Regions from separate parts of the Exiguobacterium sp. s57 genome, predicted to be linked through region 4. Evidence: predicted binding sites of a transcription regulator. Region 4 holds the regulator's gene; each other region holds the start of a gene.

What was found. The regulator Rex, encoded in region 4, represses fermentation and respiration genes when NADH is low (regulators of the CRP and FNR family bind a similar motif). The targets are predictions, from matches to a motif close to TTGTGAAATATTTCACAA.
Region 1: a site for Rex is predicted at 2,104-2,121, ahead of KNO98_RS01430 (formate/nitrite transporter family protein). Genes of this name have one in related genera too.
Region 2: a site for Rex is predicted at 2,542-2,559, ahead of KNO98_RS11050 (DoxX family membrane protein). Genes of this name have one in related genera too.
Region 3: a site for Rex is predicted at 1,799-1,816, ahead of cydD (thiol reductant ABC exporter subunit CydD). Genes of this name have one in related genera too.

What each region holds. Positions count from the first base shown of each region.
Region 1 is NZ_JACSKR010000001.1:270,475-274,800, forward strand. It holds gene mutL (DNA mismatch repair endonuclease MutL) at 1-95, shown strand, start outside; gene KNO98_RS01420 (50S ribosomal protein L25/general stress protein Ctc) at 261-905, shown strand; gene KNO98_RS01425 (hypothetical protein) at 1,076-1,711, shown strand; gene KNO98_RS01430 (formate/nitrite transporter family protein) at 2,182-3,012, shown strand; gene KNO98_RS01435 (anaerobic ribonucleoside triphosphate reductase) at 3,203-4,326, shown strand, end outside.
Region 2 is NZ_JACSKR010000004.1:171,672-175,997, forward strand. It holds gene KNO98_RS11035 (glycoside hydrolase family 55 protein) at 1-1,427, opposite strand, end outside; gene KNO98_RS11040 (cold-shock protein) at 1,689-1,889, shown strand; gene KNO98_RS11045 (pyridoxamine 5'-phosphate oxidase family protein) at 2,007-2,420, shown strand; gene KNO98_RS11050 (DoxX family membrane protein) at 2,597-3,103, shown strand; gene KNO98_RS11055 (DUF3817 domain-containing protein) at 3,185-3,481, shown strand; gene KNO98_RS11060 (MFS transporter) at 3,502-4,326, opposite strand, start outside.
Region 3 is NZ_JACSKR010000002.1:269,502-273,827, reverse strand. It holds gene KNO98_RS07765 (glycoside hydrolase family 31 protein) at 1-916, shown strand, start outside; gene KNO98_RS07760 (Crp/Fnr family transcriptional regulator) at 1,032-1,721, shown strand; gene cydD (thiol reductant ABC exporter subunit CydD) at 1,843-3,567, shown strand; gene cydC (thiol reductant ABC exporter subunit CydC) at 3,564-4,326, shown strand, end outside.
Region 4 is NZ_JACSKR010000006.1:8,339-12,664, forward strand. It holds gene KNO98_RS12860 (ABC-F family ATP-binding cassette domain-containing protein) at 1-859, opposite strand, end outside; gene KNO98_RS12865 (redox-sensing transcriptional repressor Rex) at 1,010-1,666, shown strand; gene KNO98_RS12870 (twin-arginine translocase TatA/TatE family subunit) at 1,699-1,893, shown strand; gene tatC (twin-arginine translocase subunit TatC) at 1,897-2,685, shown strand; gene KNO98_RS12880 (YesK family protein) at 2,812-3,105, shown strand; gene KNO98_RS12885 (FAD-dependent oxidoreductase) at 3,295-4,326, shown strand, end outside.

The sequences.
Region 1 (4,326 bases), on a different contig from region 4:
GAACAACGTCTCCTTTCACATGTCCTCACGGTCGACCGATTCTCGTGAAGTGGAGCACGTACGAGCTTGAGAAGTTGTTTAAACGCGTCATGTAATCGTCTTGTTACTTCTTTTTAATACGCTGTAACGTTTATTCAACAGTCCACATGGGAAAACTATACACATGTCACGCAACGCATCGAGGTTGAGAGGTGGCTTTTTCACTGCCTCACCCTCAAGATGTCGACATGAAATGTATATCCATGTAGGAGGAAAAGAAAATGACGAACAAACTTCAAGTATCAAAACGAGAATTACGCCCACGCTCACTACGCACGAAGTTGCGTAACGAAGGAAAAGCGTTAGGTGTCGTCTACGGCTATAAAGTAGACAGTACGCCAATCGTGTTTGACGAGATGGACCTTCGTAAAATTCTTCGAGACCATGGTGACAATGCCTTGATTGAGCTCCATTACGATGGAAACAAAATCAACACGCTCGTGCACGGATCGGAAACGAACCCGTTCACAAACTTCTATCAACACGTCGAGTTCATGGCTGTGAAGATGGATGAAGAGACAGAAGTCGAAGCGGATATCGTCCTTGTTGGTGACGCGAAAGGCGTCAAAGAAGGCGGATACCTCGCCCAGTCGCTCTACAAAGTGACGGTCGCAGCGACACCTGCCAACATCCCTGAACGGATCGAACTCGATGTAACTGACCTCGAAATCGGTGACTCGGTGACGGTAGCAGACCTTCCGAAAGATAAATCGTACACGATTGTCTCAGAGTCAGACATGCATATCGCATCAGTGAATGAGCCGGTTGCTTCTGAGGAAGAAGAGACGGAAGAAGCTTCAACTGAAGGGGAAGCTTCAGAAGCATCTTCTGAAGAAACAGAAGAATCGACTGAGGATAAAGAATAAAAGTTGCGTCTGTGTCTGTAATAATGACACGACTCAATTGAGAGGAGCATCGTCCCGAGATGGGGGCGATGCTCCTCTTTTTTCAGTATTGTTTCGCTAATCTTGTCTATAACTGATAACGTAATTATTAAGAAACCTCTCTTCATTTTTAGTATCGGAAGGTGATCACTATGCAAGAGCTTACAATTATTGAAAGGAAGCATCTACATAAGCAGATTGAAGATAATTTAGATAATTATTTTATTTTAGATGAAATTAAAAAGGTTTATGAGATTGCTAGTTATGATGATTTAACAATTAATGATAACCAAGAAATTTTAATTGATTTTTTGATTTACCAAAATGTATATCCAATAGTTATAACATTCATTTTATCTAAAGATATAAGTCAGGATAATGAGATTGTTAAAAAGATGGATTCAAGGAAAATAAATTATTCTATGAACGATTACTCTGAGGATGAGAATTCTTTTTATTACTGCAATGCAATAATAGAAAACGAAAAAGATGTAAGGTTTTTGATTAACGAAACGTACTTGATACCTGCTCAAAATGGGTTTTATAACATTATCTTTAAAGATGAATTGAACTTCACTTTTAAAAAATATGGTAAGTGGCTGTTCTCTAGAACTCAATTTGTACCTTTAATTGATATGAGCATACCAACTTCTTTTATTAAAGTAGATGGAGATGGTCTTGGATTTATTTTATTTTCTAATGAAAAAAAATATGAGACTATTGAAGAACTAACAAAATATATACCTCATAAATTTGATATTGATTATTTAAACGAAAATGAATTGTGATGGCAGCAATTTATACAAGTTCTAACGTATAATGCCGATACATGTATGCAATGATCGAATTGTGCTGATTAAAAAATTGACAAGGCTACAACGTGCTTACTTCATGGAAGGTATTAGCATCGATAGTAACGAGTTAGAGGGACAGGAAATCTTTGTTTGTCATCTCTTATTGTCTCCTGTTACCGCTGAGATTCATTTCAAAAAAATTGAATCGGAACGGAATATCACTGATGAAATTTCCACTATGATTTAAAGAGATTTGGATAGTCATTCTCCCTAAAAACGGGAGATTTTTTATTTGTCACAAATCCGCCATATGTAAACGATTACGATGTGAACACTCTGTCAATTCCTTCTAGAAGTGATTGCCAACAGAGACTGTACAGTTTATATTGTTAATGATTTCACATATTAGAACTGATACTTTCCTATTTAATTATTCAGAAAGAAGGGTTTGTGACATGGCATCAATGGAAATCCATGCACTCGAATCATTACGGAAAAAAGCACAGGCTTCCTCGCAAATGATTCATTATCGTCCAATGGAATACTTTTTACGGGCAATGTTAGCCGGGATCTTCATCGGCTTTGCTTCAATCTTTACGTTGAAAGTCGTTAACGGTATGTATTTAGCGGAATCTCCGTTCACGACACTCATCGGGGGCTTCTCGTTCGGGATCGCGCTCGTCATGATCATCTATGGGGGAGCGGAATTGTTCACGGGAAATACGATGTATTTCACAACGTCGACACTTCGCGGTTATACGACGCTCAGTGATACGATGCTCGTCTGGTTGCTCTGCTTCGTCGGAAACGCACTCGGGGGCATCCTTTTCGCATTATTACTAGCACCGACTGGCGTCATCCAAGAACTTGGCATGAACAACTGGTTGTTCTCCGTTGTTGAGGGGAAAATGCATCATACGACGGTCGAAATTTTCTTCCGCGCTATCTTCTGTAACTGGATGGTCTGTCTCGCTATTTTCTTACCGAAACAAATGAAAAATGAGTTCGCTCAAATCTTCTCGATGATCTTCCTTGTCGCGGTCTTCTTCGCTTCAGGATTCGACCACGTCATTGCCAACTTCGTCTTGTTCGCCTTAACGCTCGTCGTCCCACATCCTGAGACGATCAGCATGGCAGGTGCGATTCACAACTTAATTCCTGCGACGTTCGGTAACATTATCGGTGGAGCGCTCTTCATGGGAGCCATCTATACGTGGCTCAACTCGAAGGGTCTCCGTGAAGCACAAGAATTAGAGGAAGAAGTCGAATTAAAAGTTGTAAAAGCTGTTAAATAAATGATGTTTGTCACATGCAGCGTAGAGCCTTGTCTTACCGAAGACGAGGCTCTTTTTTATCGTATGCCACAAATAAACTGTCACAATATCGACTCGTGACCATCGAGAAAAATACGTGCCATAATCTATATATAGGATTAATAAAACGATTAAGATTGTTTTGAATCCATATATAGTGAGGTGATGGGTTTTGAAATTACTGCAGTTGTATGAGGACGTCTGCATCTTACCAGACCAAGACTTAGTACAAGAGAATGCGAACGTGGACGGTAAATCCCCGCTCGGGAAACTAGCACGACTCTCTTCGGAAGTGTCGAAAGAACTATCGCAGACGTATTTGATGTCGGAGCGACCAAAACAGGCCGTCACTGATAACTATTTATACGTGCACGACGCCGACTATTACATCACAGGCTCGACGACATGTTGTCAAATTCCACTCGGTCAATTATTAAAAGATGGATTCCATACGGGGCATGGAACAATCAGGTCACCAAAGGACATTCGCTCCGCCATGGCACTCGCATCGATCATCCTTCAAGCGAATCAAAATATGCAACACGGGGGGCAGGCGTTCCCGATGTTTGACGTCGATTTGGCACCGTATGTCGAGAAGACATATGAGCGTCAACTGAGCCGACTCCAATCATTGCCTGTTGACTGGGACGATGCGCAATTGGAGACACTCGCGGAAGAAGAAACGATCTCTGCGACGTATCAGGCGTGTGAGGCGTTTATTCACAATGCGAACTCGATGCACTCACGAGGTGGCGGGCAAGTGCCTTTCGTTTCGATCAATTATGGAACGGACACATCAAAGTGGGGACGCATCCTCATTCGAGAGCTACTTCGTGCCACGGAACGTGGGTTAGGGAATGCAGAGACCCCGATTTTTCCTATTCAAATCTTTAAAGTGAAGGAAGGCATCAACTTCCACGAGGACGATCCGAACGTCGATCTTTTCCGTGAAGCGTGTCGCGTCACGGGCAAACGGCTTTTCCCGAACTTTTCTTTCATCGATGCCCCGTTCAACGCGTCATACTACGATGGGACGCATGCATCTGAAGTGGCGTATATGGGTTGCCGCACTCGGGTCATGGGAAACCGGCACGGAGAAGAGACGTCGATCGGTCGTGGCAATCTTTCCTTTTCCACACTCAACTTAGTGAAGATGGCACTTGTCTCGGAGTCGATCTCGGATTTTTACCGCATTCTCAACCAATATGTCGACATCGGGATCGAACAGTTGATCGAGCGTTTCGAATATCAATGTACGCGTCGCGCTGAAGAATTCCGATTCCTCTACACACAAGG
Region 2 (4,326 bases), on a different contig from region 4:
TTGCACTGTAAGGCGTTGATAGTCACTTCGTCGGTGCGGTTCTCCCCTCCAAACAGCTCGAGGTCGGCTCGGGCTGTGGTAAACCCGCGAACGGAAATTCGTTTCAACTGTACACGTCTTGACTTATATTGAATCGCAAGTGCTGGATGCTGTTCATAGTCGTAGGTCGGGTCGCCGATGGCAGTCAAACCATGGATGAAGACATCTTGATATGCGGAAACGACCAGACTCCGTGGCGAGGATTTTGCATAAAGCGGGCTTCGGACTGGCTCGATGGATACCAAATTTGTACCGGACAGGAAGCGTGCAGTCGCGGAATCCGGATCGTCTGCCAAATGATGACCGATATGGCGGAAGTTGAACGAACGATTGTCGTGAACGGAGAGATGTCCGAAGATGTGGACGTCGTGTGCGGCTGACGAGGTTCCATGCGCTTTTACTTCGATACCTCCAAAACAGCCTTCCGTTCTGTTGTGAACAAGCGTGACGTGACGCGAACCGTCATCAATTTCAATGCCGTTTGAGTTTGAGAATCCTAAAGCGTGCGTTCGGCCATGGGGGTGATGACAATAACAGTTAGTGATGTAGATGGCATCACTATGATGTGTTGTGATCCCATCGTCCCCATAATTCGTTGCTTCGAGTTGATTGAGATGGATATACCGACTTCCGTTTGCCGCACGAAGTCCGTCACCTAGGTAGTGATAGTGCGGGGACGTGATGTCAAACGCATGGAGCCCGGCATTTTTAGCCGTCACATGATGCACCCATCCATACGTCACGTGCGCGAATGTCAAAGCGCTCGATGTCGTGTCACCGCTTGTCGTTCGTTTCACGTCACCTAAACGATTAACGTTCCAATCAAGTGTAAGATGGGATACCTCGATATGATGATTGCCGGCGAATGGGGTCGTATTTCGTAAAAGACGGCGATGCTTCGGAGCCCGATCGGATAATTTGAGGATTGTGACGTCTTGTCCGGCACCTTCAAGTGCACAACTAGAAGGGAGGCGAATTCCTCGAACGATATATACACCTGGTGGCACATAGACACGGCGATTAGAGCGGAGGGCGAGACGAAAGGCGAGGGTGCAGTCCGTCTTGCCATCTCCAACAGCCCCATAGTTCGTCACATCGACACGTGATTTTGTCATATGCATCAGATTCAAATATTCCGCATCGAGTCGGCGCATCCAAACGGGACGAACCACTCCATCGATCTGTTCAAGCGGAAGAGACGTCCGGACAGGCGAAACTCTCTCCGTTAATGGGATTCGACAAGCGTATGTTTGGCTCATTGCTGGATAAGTTGTTTTACTCGTGGTATGATGCCACTTGAGTGTTTGATGAATTAATTCTTCTTCAGACCAGTCGGAATAAGCAGCAATCATCGATGCGATTGACTGTTGATCATTTGAATTTTTCATAATAGATCCTCCTAGTGTCATCTTCTCTAGGGTGTACCCGTTTCGACTTATTTTTAGCAATCAGAAGTATTTACTAGACAGAAGCATCTAACCATGTTATATTCAATATGTGCTTAATTAAGAATAGCTGGAATCATAATTCACAAGTGCTTGGGATTATTTTTCATTAGATAATTCCAGAGGCTTGTATTTTTTTTGGTCAAGTTTTTTCTAGTAAGGCACTACTATAACGCATAGCGTTTATTTCAGGAGGGTTCATTCATGAACACAGGTAAAGTAAAATGGTTTAACTCAGAAAAAGGTTACGGCTTCATCGAAATGGAAGGCGGAGACGACGTATTCGTACACTTCTCAGCAATCCAAGGCGACGGCTTCAAAACACTTGAAGAAGGCCAAGAAGTAACTTTCGAAATCACAGACGGAGCTCGTGGACCACAAGCTTCTAACGTTGAAAAAATCTAATCTTCCTTTCTAAGGAATATGATACCTGCTCGCATCGGCGAGCAGGTTTTTTTGTGTTTAACCATATGGTTTGAGGGAAAAGTATACGAGCGACAAATCGTGAAGGAGGAATTCGGAATGAGTGCAAAAGAAACAGCATTAAAAATATTAGACTCAAGTAATGTAGGTACAATGGCGACTGTATATAAAGTAAAACCGCACAGTCGGTATATGACATTTTTCCATGAAGATTTCACGCTCTATACAGCAACTTCAAATGATACGGATAAGGTAGAGGAATTAGAGAGAAATCCATATACTCATATCTTGATTGGCTACGATGGAGATGGAGTCGGCGACACGTACCTAGAAATCTTAGGAAAAGCAACAGTGTCAGATGATGAATCGATGAAAGAAAAAGTATGGAATGACAAACTTGAAGGATGGTTCGATGGACCGGATGATCCAAAACTCATCATTCTCAAAATCGAACCTGAATCAATGCGTGTGATGAACAAAAAAGGTCAACCATCTCAAGAAGTCACCTTATAATACTCTTAGAGACGCCTAACGAAGGCGTCTTTTTGTATATGTGAATAGACTGTGGCATACATATGTACGAATTATGAACAAGGAAGATTATATATGTGAAAAAGCGAACATAGATGATATATTGTGAATGTAATCACATTATTCATTTATTTAACTTCTTAAAGGGAGGAATTATTATGTTCACGAAATTTTGGCAAAACCACAATGTTGCCACAGCGATTTTAACGGTATTACGTGTATGGCTCGGTTATCATTGGTTGACGGCAGGTTGGGGTAAAATCACAGGTGGTTTTGGAACAGAAGGATTTTTAAACAACGCGGTGTCACTCGCCACCGGAGAACATCCAGCTGTCGCAGGATGGTGGGCCGCATTCTTAGAAAACTTTGCAATCCCGAACGCTGGATTATTCGATGTCCTCATCCCTTACGGTGAATTTTTGGTCGGCCTAGGGTTATTGCTCGGTGCACTCACACGTAGTGCAGCATTCTTCGGACTTGTCATGAACATGGCGTTCTTACTATCAGGAACAGTCAGTACGAACCCAACGATGTTGATCGTATCTGTCTTGATTTTAGTTGCCGGTCATAACGCTGGCAAAATCGGAGTCGATGGCTTGTTCCTTCGTAACTTCGTTGAAACGAGAGTATTGCACCGTTCACCAAATCGTCAAATAGCCTCGTAACTTTTATATGTTCTCCTGTGACAAACCTCTCACGTTTCGGCTACGATAGATGTAGCCTAACAGAGATAAAGGAGAACGCATATGACTATGACTCATTTTAAATGGATTGGCTACACAGAAGGGGTATCCTTCTTGCTGTTACTATTAATCGCGATGCCACTGAAATATATGGCCGGCATTCCACTTGCGGTCAGTATTGTCGGCGCAGCGCACGGTTTCTTGTTTGTTGCTTACGTGCTCGCAGCCGTGTACATGGCGTGGCGCTTCCGTTGGGGCTTCAAAGTTTTGACGCTTGCTGTGATGGCATCCGTCATCCCATTCGGACCATTTTTATTAGAAAAACGGGTACTCCCGTCAACAGAGAAGACATCGAACTGATTCGTTCGATGTCTTTTTCGTTACGACACACGTTCGGCTGACTGAAGTGCAGCTTTTTCTGCCTGGATGTCGTGACGGATGCGATAGGTGAGTGTGAAAGTACATAAGAGTAGACCAATCATACAGGCTGTGTATAGATGAGCGATTGGCACAAGATCACTTAATATTCCGAATAAGATGAAACCGATTGGTGTGATCCCCATCGCGAGTGATTCGAGTACCCCAATCACACGACCTAAGTAGTTCGGGTCCGTATTCGTTTGTAAGAGCAATTGAATGGGGATATTGACACGTACGATGAAGAAACCGCTCAGTAAAGCGAACATCGCAAAAAAGAAAATCGACGTGATGACGTTGAAGTTCAAATATAATGGAATGGCAGGGCCGACAAATAGAATGCTGAGTATGGTCAGTGCTGATCGCATGGTCGATAGGCGATGTTTGATGTTGAATAACGGCAAGGCGTGAAGTAAAGAAACGACTAAAAATCCAATGGCAACCATGCTTTCAAGTAGTCCGAACTGGAACGGGGACACACCGACCTCTTGTAATGCTGCAATCGGGAACAACACTTCTGACGCGACGAAAAAGAAGTTCAAGAATGCGGCGAGGACGGCGACCGTCCATAAAACGCGCTGCTGTTTCAAATAAGACAGACCGGACCGTACATCTTCCCAGGTGGATTGTTCGGTTGGAGCAACCTCTTTCTGATGAAATGTGAGTCGAGAAGCAAGTAACGCAGCAATCATGAAGAATAGGGCTGAGCTGAATAAAAACACTGGAATCGGTATGAGTTTAAACAGTGCTCCGGCAAGAAGCGGAGTACCGATACTTGAGATGGAGAT
Region 3 (4,326 bases), on a different contig from region 4:
CGGTATAGAAGCCGAACAGTCGATGAAGCGATTTTTACGACTACGCCACCAACTCATTCCGTACTTGTATACGATGAACTATCGTAATCATGCGGATGCCTTACCGCTCGTGTTACCGATGTATATCGAGCATCCTGACAACGAAGCGGCTTATCAGGTGGCGAACCAATTTTATTTTGGAAGTGAACTCGTCGTCTCCCCGATCGTCACGCCGATGGACCGAAAACTCCACGTCGCCGCGGCGAATGTGTGGTTACCTAAGGGAGAATGGTTCGATTTCTTCACAGGACACCGCTATGAAGGAGATAAAACGATTCGTGTGTTCCGTGGACTCAATCAACAACCGGTCTTCGCCAAAGCGGGTGCTATCGTCCCACTGATGCCACACGAGCCGCACGGAAACGATACGGGGAATCCGAGCGCATTAGAGGTGCTCGTCTTCCCAGGTGCTTCAAATACATTTACGATGTATGAGGACGACGGAGAAAGTAGGGATTATGAAACAGGGGCGTCGCTCGAAACGACGTTCACGCTCGATTGGGAAGCACGTACGCTACACATCGAGATGTCGGGCGACCTGACTCTCGTTCCGCCGAAACGGACGTTGACGATTCTTGTCCGCGGTGTTGTCGGTGATGGTGATTATGATGCAGAGACACAGACGTTACACATTCCATTCGGTGAATTAAAGAAAGAACAGACCGTGACACTTCCGGTCGATGTGACGCAGAACGCACATCGACTCGACCGTCTCTATCGGTTTTTAGACCGCGCGGAAATTGCCTACGACTTGAAAGATCGCCTGTATCAGATGGCCACAACGAAGACCCGTCTCGAAGCATGGTTGTTTGATCTTCATGCGTTAGAACTCGATCGAGATTTGCAGGACGCGCTACTTGAACTTATGTTGGACTAAAAGGGGGGAAACCCCTTTTTGTCATGTCAGAAAAATGTTGGATTTTGAAAGCGTTTTCAATTGTATATCATCTATAATGAAAGCAAGAGATCTGATTGGAAATGAGGAGATACACATGCGACATAGATGGACTATCGATGATTTACGACAGTTAACGCTTTTTGCGACATGTTCAAGTCGGACGCTTGAACAGCTCATCCCGCACGTCTATTGTAGGACTTATCGGAAAGGGCAACTGTTATTCATGGAAGGTGACCCACGGGAGCGTGTGTATTTTTTGATGAGTGGTTACATTAGGCTCGAACGAATGAATGAGAATGCGACACATCATTACGCCGACTATGTAAAACCGAAACAGTTCTTTCCTTACAACGGTTTGTTCACAGGGGAAGACTATCGCCATACTGCCGAGGCAATGACGGATATTGAAGTCATCTATATTCCGACGGATCGTTTCGAGCGGTTCGTGTCCACACAGTCGAGTATGTTGCTTTATATCATTGGGCAGATGAACCGTATTCTTGATTTACATGAGCGGCGTGTCCAAGAGATTATCACACCGAGTGCAAAAGAGCGCGTCTTGAATACGCTCCATTTTTTGATTGAAGATTTGGGGGAGCCCGACGAACAGGGCGTGCGTGTCCGATGTCCCTTCACCGCGGTTGAACTTTCTCGTTTGTCCGGCACGTCCCGCGAGACGGTCTCAACGATTTTAGCCAAACTTCGTAAAGAAGATGTGCTTCGTATCGATGCCCACCAACTCGTCATCGGGCATCCAGAATATTTTGAGCAAGATATCGATTGACGCCACTCAAATGAGGGCGTCTTTTACATACTCAAACGAGCGGAGCATTCGCTTCAAACCGTGGCATATTGTATAATTAGTGATGAATCTCACAAAGAATTGAACTGTAAATAGAGAAAGGATGAATGCAGTGAAACGACTGCAAGCCCTTGCGTTCGCCGAAAGAAGCCATATCAGCGGACTCGTATTATCTTCGGTCATGATTGGACTCTCCATTTTGGCACAAGCGTATTTAATCGTCGACATTGTCGACCGAATCTTCTTAAAAGATGAATCATTCGAAGCTGTCATCCCGGCATTGCTTTGGCTCGTTGTTGCACTGTTAGTACGGGCGCTTTTCGGTTATGTATCTGGCCGAATCGGTGCGAGCCTATCCGAGAAGGCGAAACAGACGTTACGTTTTCAATTGTTGGATCGCTATGCCACGAGTCCGGTCGAATCGTCCTTGACCAGTCAATCTGGTAAGAAGGTCAGTGTGTTCATGGATGCCGTTGACGAGGTGGACGCTTACTTCAGTCAATACTGGCCACAAGTCATCCAGACATCGATCATCCCGCTCCTCATTTTGGTCGTCGTTTTTAGCCAACACTGGATTTCGGGTGTCATCATGATGGTGACGGCACCGTTCATCCCGCTGTTTTTCATCATCATCGGGATTGCGACTCAGAAAAAATCCGAAGAACAGATGGAAAAGATGAATCAATTTTCCGGAAAGTTCTTGGATGTTCTGCAAGGATTGACGACGCTGAAACTTTATAACCGTACCGAACAGGAAGCAATTGCAATCGAGAAGAGCAGCCTCGATTTTCGGGATGCGACAATGATTGTGTTGAAGACAGCATTCTTGTCCGGTCTCATGCTCGAATTTATCTCCATGCTCAGCACCGGGGTTGTGGCACTAGAAGTCGCACTACAGATGGTCGTTTGGGAGAATCTCACGTTCTTCTCAGGCTTTTTAATCTTGGTGTTGGCACCGGAGTATTACTTGGCCATTAAAGATTTAGGCAGCGCCTTCCATACGGGTCGAGGCAGTATGGGCGCGGCGGATCGAATCTTTGAGGTGCTAGACGCCCCGGATGATCGTACTCAATGGGGAACGAAGTCGCTTGATTCACGGACACCAGACCTTGAACTCGAGGACATATCGTTCGAATATGCAGGCGGGCGCTTTGCGCTTCAGCCGTTGAGTGGTCGCATTTCATCCGGTACCCACCTCGCTTTAGTCGGTGCGAGCGGATCTGGGAAGACGACGGTGCTCAACGTCATCTCCGGACTCCTGCAAGTGAAGTCGGGACGCGTCCTCGTAGACGGCGAACCACTTCATACGTTTGGTGAGTCTGCCTGGTATGGAAACATTGCGTATATCTCTCAAAACCCGTATCTATTTGCGGGGACACTCGCCGACAATATTTCTTTAGGTGAGGCGGCCGATGAGCGGGAATTACAAGAAGCAGTCGAGGCAGCTGGATTATCTGAGGTGATTGCACACTTGCCGAACGGGATCTGGACGGAGCTTGGGGAAGGTGGATTTGGGTTATCCGGCGGTGAAAGACAACGTCTGGCACTCGCTCGAGCCTTCTTTAAACGACCAGGGATCTTACTGTTTGATGAACCGACGACCGGTCTCGATTTGAAAACAGAGCGAATCGTCAGACGTTCCATCGATGAGCTTTCCAAAGATGCAACGTTGATCACGGTGGCACATCGCCTGCATACAATCAAAGAGGCGGATACGATTTGGTTTATGGATGACGGGAAGCGAATCGCAGAAGGGACTCATGAAGCATTGCTCGCTGTCCCAGAGTATGCGGAACTATTTGCGCTTCAGAAAGGGGTGAGTCGATGAACTCGCTTTGGACAATCACAAAATGGATGATGCGCGAGAAAAAAGATATTCTTCTCTCTATCTTCTTTGGATACGCAGCCGGATTAGCGGCGGTCGCTTTGTTTGCGGCAAGTGGATACCTCGTCTCGCGGGCAGGACTCGTCCCGCCCCTATATGCGCTCATGGTACCCGTCGTTTTGATTAAACTGTTCGGGGTCATTCGAGCAGGAAGTCGTTACCGAGAGCGCCTTGCTTCACACCGAGCGACATTTACGATTTTGAGTGAGTTACGCGTTCGGTTTTATCGACAACTTGAACCACTCGTTCCGTCTATTTTCGCAAAATATCGGAGCGGGGATTTACTTTCGCGCGTCGTCGGAGATGTTGAGAGTCTTCAAAACTACTTTCTCCGTGTATTTTATCCGCCAATCATACTCGTGCTCGTCTTCTTAAGTACAATCTTCTTTATCACTTTCTTCTCATTTGCGGTCAGTCTATGGATTTTACTCGGTGTACTCGTCACCGGCTTCTTGATTCCGCTCGGATTTGCTCGAATTCGCGCTCGTCATGATGAGACGATTCGTGCGTTACGTGGGGATGTGTCGATTCAATTAACAGAGATGCTGTACGGGCACCGGGATTTGAAACTTCATCACCAACTCGATCGCACGAAACAAGCTGTCTACACGCGTAGTGAACGTTACATGGAGGCGGAGCGGAAAGACGCGACGAATCAATTTTTTAATTCGTCGCTCGTCGTCGCAGCCTCACTACTCGTCT
Region 4 (4,326 bases):
CTCGGGCGATGTTTCGCTGAATGAAATCCTGCATCTTGGCAATCTCTTCTTGCTGCGACTCGAACTGCTTCTTCTCTTGCTCGTAAATGGCGGCCTTCTGTTCGAGATACTTCGTGTAGTTCCCGACGAAGCGACGGCTCCGATGACGTGACAGCTCATAGACGACCGAGACGACACGGTCGAGGAAGTACCGGTCGTGGGAGACGATGAGGACGGCTCCTTTATAGCCGCCCAAGTACTTCTCGAGCCAGGCGAGCGTCTCGATGTCCAAATGGTTCGTCGGCTCATCCAAGATGAGCAGGTCAGGACTTTGAAGGAGCATCTTCGCCAAGGCGAGACGCGTCCGTTGTCCCCCGGATAGCGTGTCGATGCGACGTTCGAAGTCATCCGGATAGAAGCGCATCCCATGGAGGACCGAGCGGATGGTCGCTTCATACTGGTAACCGCCACGCTCTTTGAACGTATGCTGCTCTTCATCGTAAGAAGAGAGGAGACGTTCGTACGCAGCGGCGTCATTTAGGATTCGTTCGGATCCCATATCGGCTTCCATGCGACGGAGCGTCTTCTCCTGCTCGATCAAGTCCGTGAAGACGGTGAGCATCTCGTTCCAGATTGTCTCGTCGGATTCGAGTCCTGAGTCTTGGGCGAGATAGCCGATGGTGACGTCTTTTGGCTTCATGATGTCCCCGGAATCATAGTTGTATTCACCAGCGATGACTTTCAAAAGTGTGGACTTACCGGCACCGTTCCGACCGACGAGGGCGACACGTTCACCTTCCTGGATTTCGAGTTTTACGTTTTCTAAAATCGGCTCGACGCCGAAGGATTTGGATAAGTTGTTGACTTGCAGTAGGATCAAGTGAAAAAACCCCTTTCTCTCTATTTAGTATACTGTATTTTTCAGCGATTTTAGGTATATTCGTTGAGTGGTCATGTGAATTCGTTTACAATCAAGGTGTATGAAATTCAGATTCGTTTGTAACGTGTCGTAAAAAGGAGGCTCTTTCCGTTGAGTCAAAACGAACCAAAGATTCCACAAGCGACAGCCAAACGGTTGCCACTATACTATCGATTTATTCAAAGCCTGCATGCGTCAGGGAAACAACGTGTCTCTTCAGCAGAACTGAGTGAGGCGGTCAAGGTCGATTCGGCTACGATTCGCCGTGATTTCTCGTACTTCGGTGCGCTCGGTAAAAAGGGATATGGCTATAACGTGCAGTATCTGTTAGACTTTTTCCGAAAGACACTGAATCAGGACGAGATTACGAATGTCGCCTTGGTCGGGGTCGGTCACCTTGGGACGGCATTCGTCAACTATAACTTCCTTAAAAACAATAACACACATATCGTCGTCGGGTTCGACGCAGACGAGACAAAAGTCGGCACGACGATGTCAGGCGTCCCAATTCATCACGTCGATGAGATGGAACAGATCATGAAGCAAAACAAGATCGACGTCGCCATTTTGACGGTACCTTCTGCCTATGCGCAGCCCGTCGCAGACGACTTGGTGCGATTCGGCATCAAGGGTATCTTGAACTTCACACCGGCACGACTCACTGTACCGGACACCGTTCGCGTCCATCACATCGATTTGTCGATTGAGCTGCAGTCACTCATTTACTTTATGCAACACTATCCAACCGCTGAGGGGGTCCATCAATAATGGAATTACTAGCATCATCACTCGTCGTCGGGATGCCAGGTGGGGTGAGTCTATTTGTCATCGCCATCATCGCACTCATTCTCTTCGGACCGAAGAAATTACCGGAGTTTGGTCGCGCGGCCGGGCAGACGCTTCGTGAGTTCAAAAATGCAACGAACGGCATGATGAACGAGCACGACGAGAACGACAAGAACGACAAGAAAGCTATCGAAAAGAAAGAGCAGTAAGCCATGAATCATCAACCTGATCAAGAGCGGGAACTCACCGATCACTTGACAGAGCTGCGGAGACGACTGATGCTATCTGCATTTGTCGTCTTTGCCTTCTTTTTGATGGCTTTGCCGAGTGTCAAATATGTACTCGCGTACTTGCAAGAAGATCTCATCGAACGTGGGCTCGAACTGAACGCCTTTGGGGTCGCGGACCCACTCATGATTTACTTGAACTTGGCGCTCGTCATCGGCCTGATTGCGGCGAGCCCATTCCTACTGTATCAAGTGTGGGCATTTGTCGCACCCGGTCTGCATCCGAATGAGCGGAAAGGCACGCTTGCCTATATCCCGATCATCTTCGGATTGTTCTTGATTGGTCTTGCGTTCGCCTACTATTGGTTGTTCCCGCTCGTCCTCGATATCTCGACGGACCTCGGGCAAGACCTCGGACTCGAACAACTCATCGGGGCCAATAATTACTTCACGTTCTTGTTGCAGCTGACAATTCCGTTCGGTCTATTATTCCAATTACCGGTCGTGACGATGTTCCTCACCCGGATCGGTGTCGTGACCCCGTACTTCTTATCGAAGATTCGAAAGTACGCGTACTTTGCGCTATTCGTGGTCGCGGCGTTCATCACACCACCGGACTTGACGTCGCACCTCATGGTGTCACTACCGCTCTTCTTCCTATATGAGATCAGCTTATCGATTTCACGTATCACCTATAAAGGGGTGCTGCGCCGGGAGAAAGAAGCGATGGTGCAAGAACAGATGGATTTAATGAAACAGATGAATGAGAAATGAGCATCGTTCCTTCCAGGGAGACGGTGCTTTTTTGATTTTTGGTAACGAACGTTTTTCAACAACACGAAAACACATGACTGACATGATAAAATAAAGCTACTCAGTTGGATGCCAGGGGGAGAAGCGATGATTTGGGAGTACTACGGGGATGCAATCATCATCATCGGTGTGTTGACGACGATTTTATTGATTGCCATGCTGAACTTTTTGAAGTCGAAATTTAAGCGAAGACTCGTCTTTTCGTTGATGCTGCTCGTGGTAGGATACACGCTGATCTTGATTGGTCTCGTCTTTGTTCGCGGATGGGATGGTCTGGGCTGGAGCATGATCGGCTTCAGTTTATACGTGATCGGTCTTGTCACCTATATCGGCGTCGTCATCTATCACTGGATCAAAGCACGACGCACGACGAATTCGTAAGTGAACCGTTCCGGTTGCGGGACGGTTTTGTTGTCACGCATGGAGTTCAAACTTTAGACACTTTTACGTGAAATAGTGAGCAAAAGGATTGTCAAACCTTCTTGTGAAATAGTACACTAAGTTCAGAAAGTGAATGTGATTTTTATCACAAACGCTAACTTGCCTAACACCTAAAGGAGAGACAATCATATGAAAATCGCAGTCATCGGATGTACACACGCAGGAACAGCAGCTGTTAAAGGATTACTCGCCAAGCATGACAATCTCGACATCACCGTTTACGAGCGGAACGATAACGTCAGCTTCCTCTCGTGTGGGATCGCGCTCCACGTCGGTGGGGTCGTCCAACGTGCGGAAGAGTTGTTCTACTCCTCTCCACGTGAACTTGAAGAACTCGGTGCGACGATGCGCATGAAACATGACGTCTTGTCGATTGACACCGAAGCGAAGACGGTCCACGCCAAAAATCTTGAAACCGGGGAAGACGTGCATGACACGTATGACCGTTTGATTGTCACGACGGGTTCATGGCCAATCGTCCCAACGCTCCCAGGAATCGAAATGAATGGAATCGAGCTCTGTAAAAACTATGCGCATGCCCAACGCATTATCGAGCGTGCGACGGATGCGACGAAGATTGCCGTCATCGGGGCGGGCTATATCGGGGTCGAACTCGTCGAAGCGTTCGAAGCATACGGAAAACATGTCACATTTATCGATAGTGCCGACCGCATCTTGAACAAATATCTCGATAAGTCGTTCACAGATCCATTAGAAGCGGACATGACCAGTCGCGGGATTGATCTCGAACTCGGTCAGACGGTCGATGCGTTCCGTGGAACAGATGGGAACGTCACACATGTCGTGACAGACAAAGGTGAATTCGAAGCGGATCTCGTCATCTTGTGCGTCGGATTCCGTCCGAATACAGGACTCCTAGAAGGACAGGTCGACATGCTCGGGAACGGCGCCATCATCGTCGATGAATACATGCGCACGAGCAACCCGGATATCTTTGCGGCGGGGGACAGTTGTGCCGTCTACTACAACCCGGCACGCACACACGCCTATATCCCACTTGCGACGAACGCTGTCCGCATGGGAACGCTCGTCGCGGAGAACTTGATGCAACCACGAGTCCGCTACCAAGGAACACAAGGAACGTCAGGACTTCGACTTTATGACTGGAATATCGCGTCGTCTGGTCTGACGGAAGAAGCG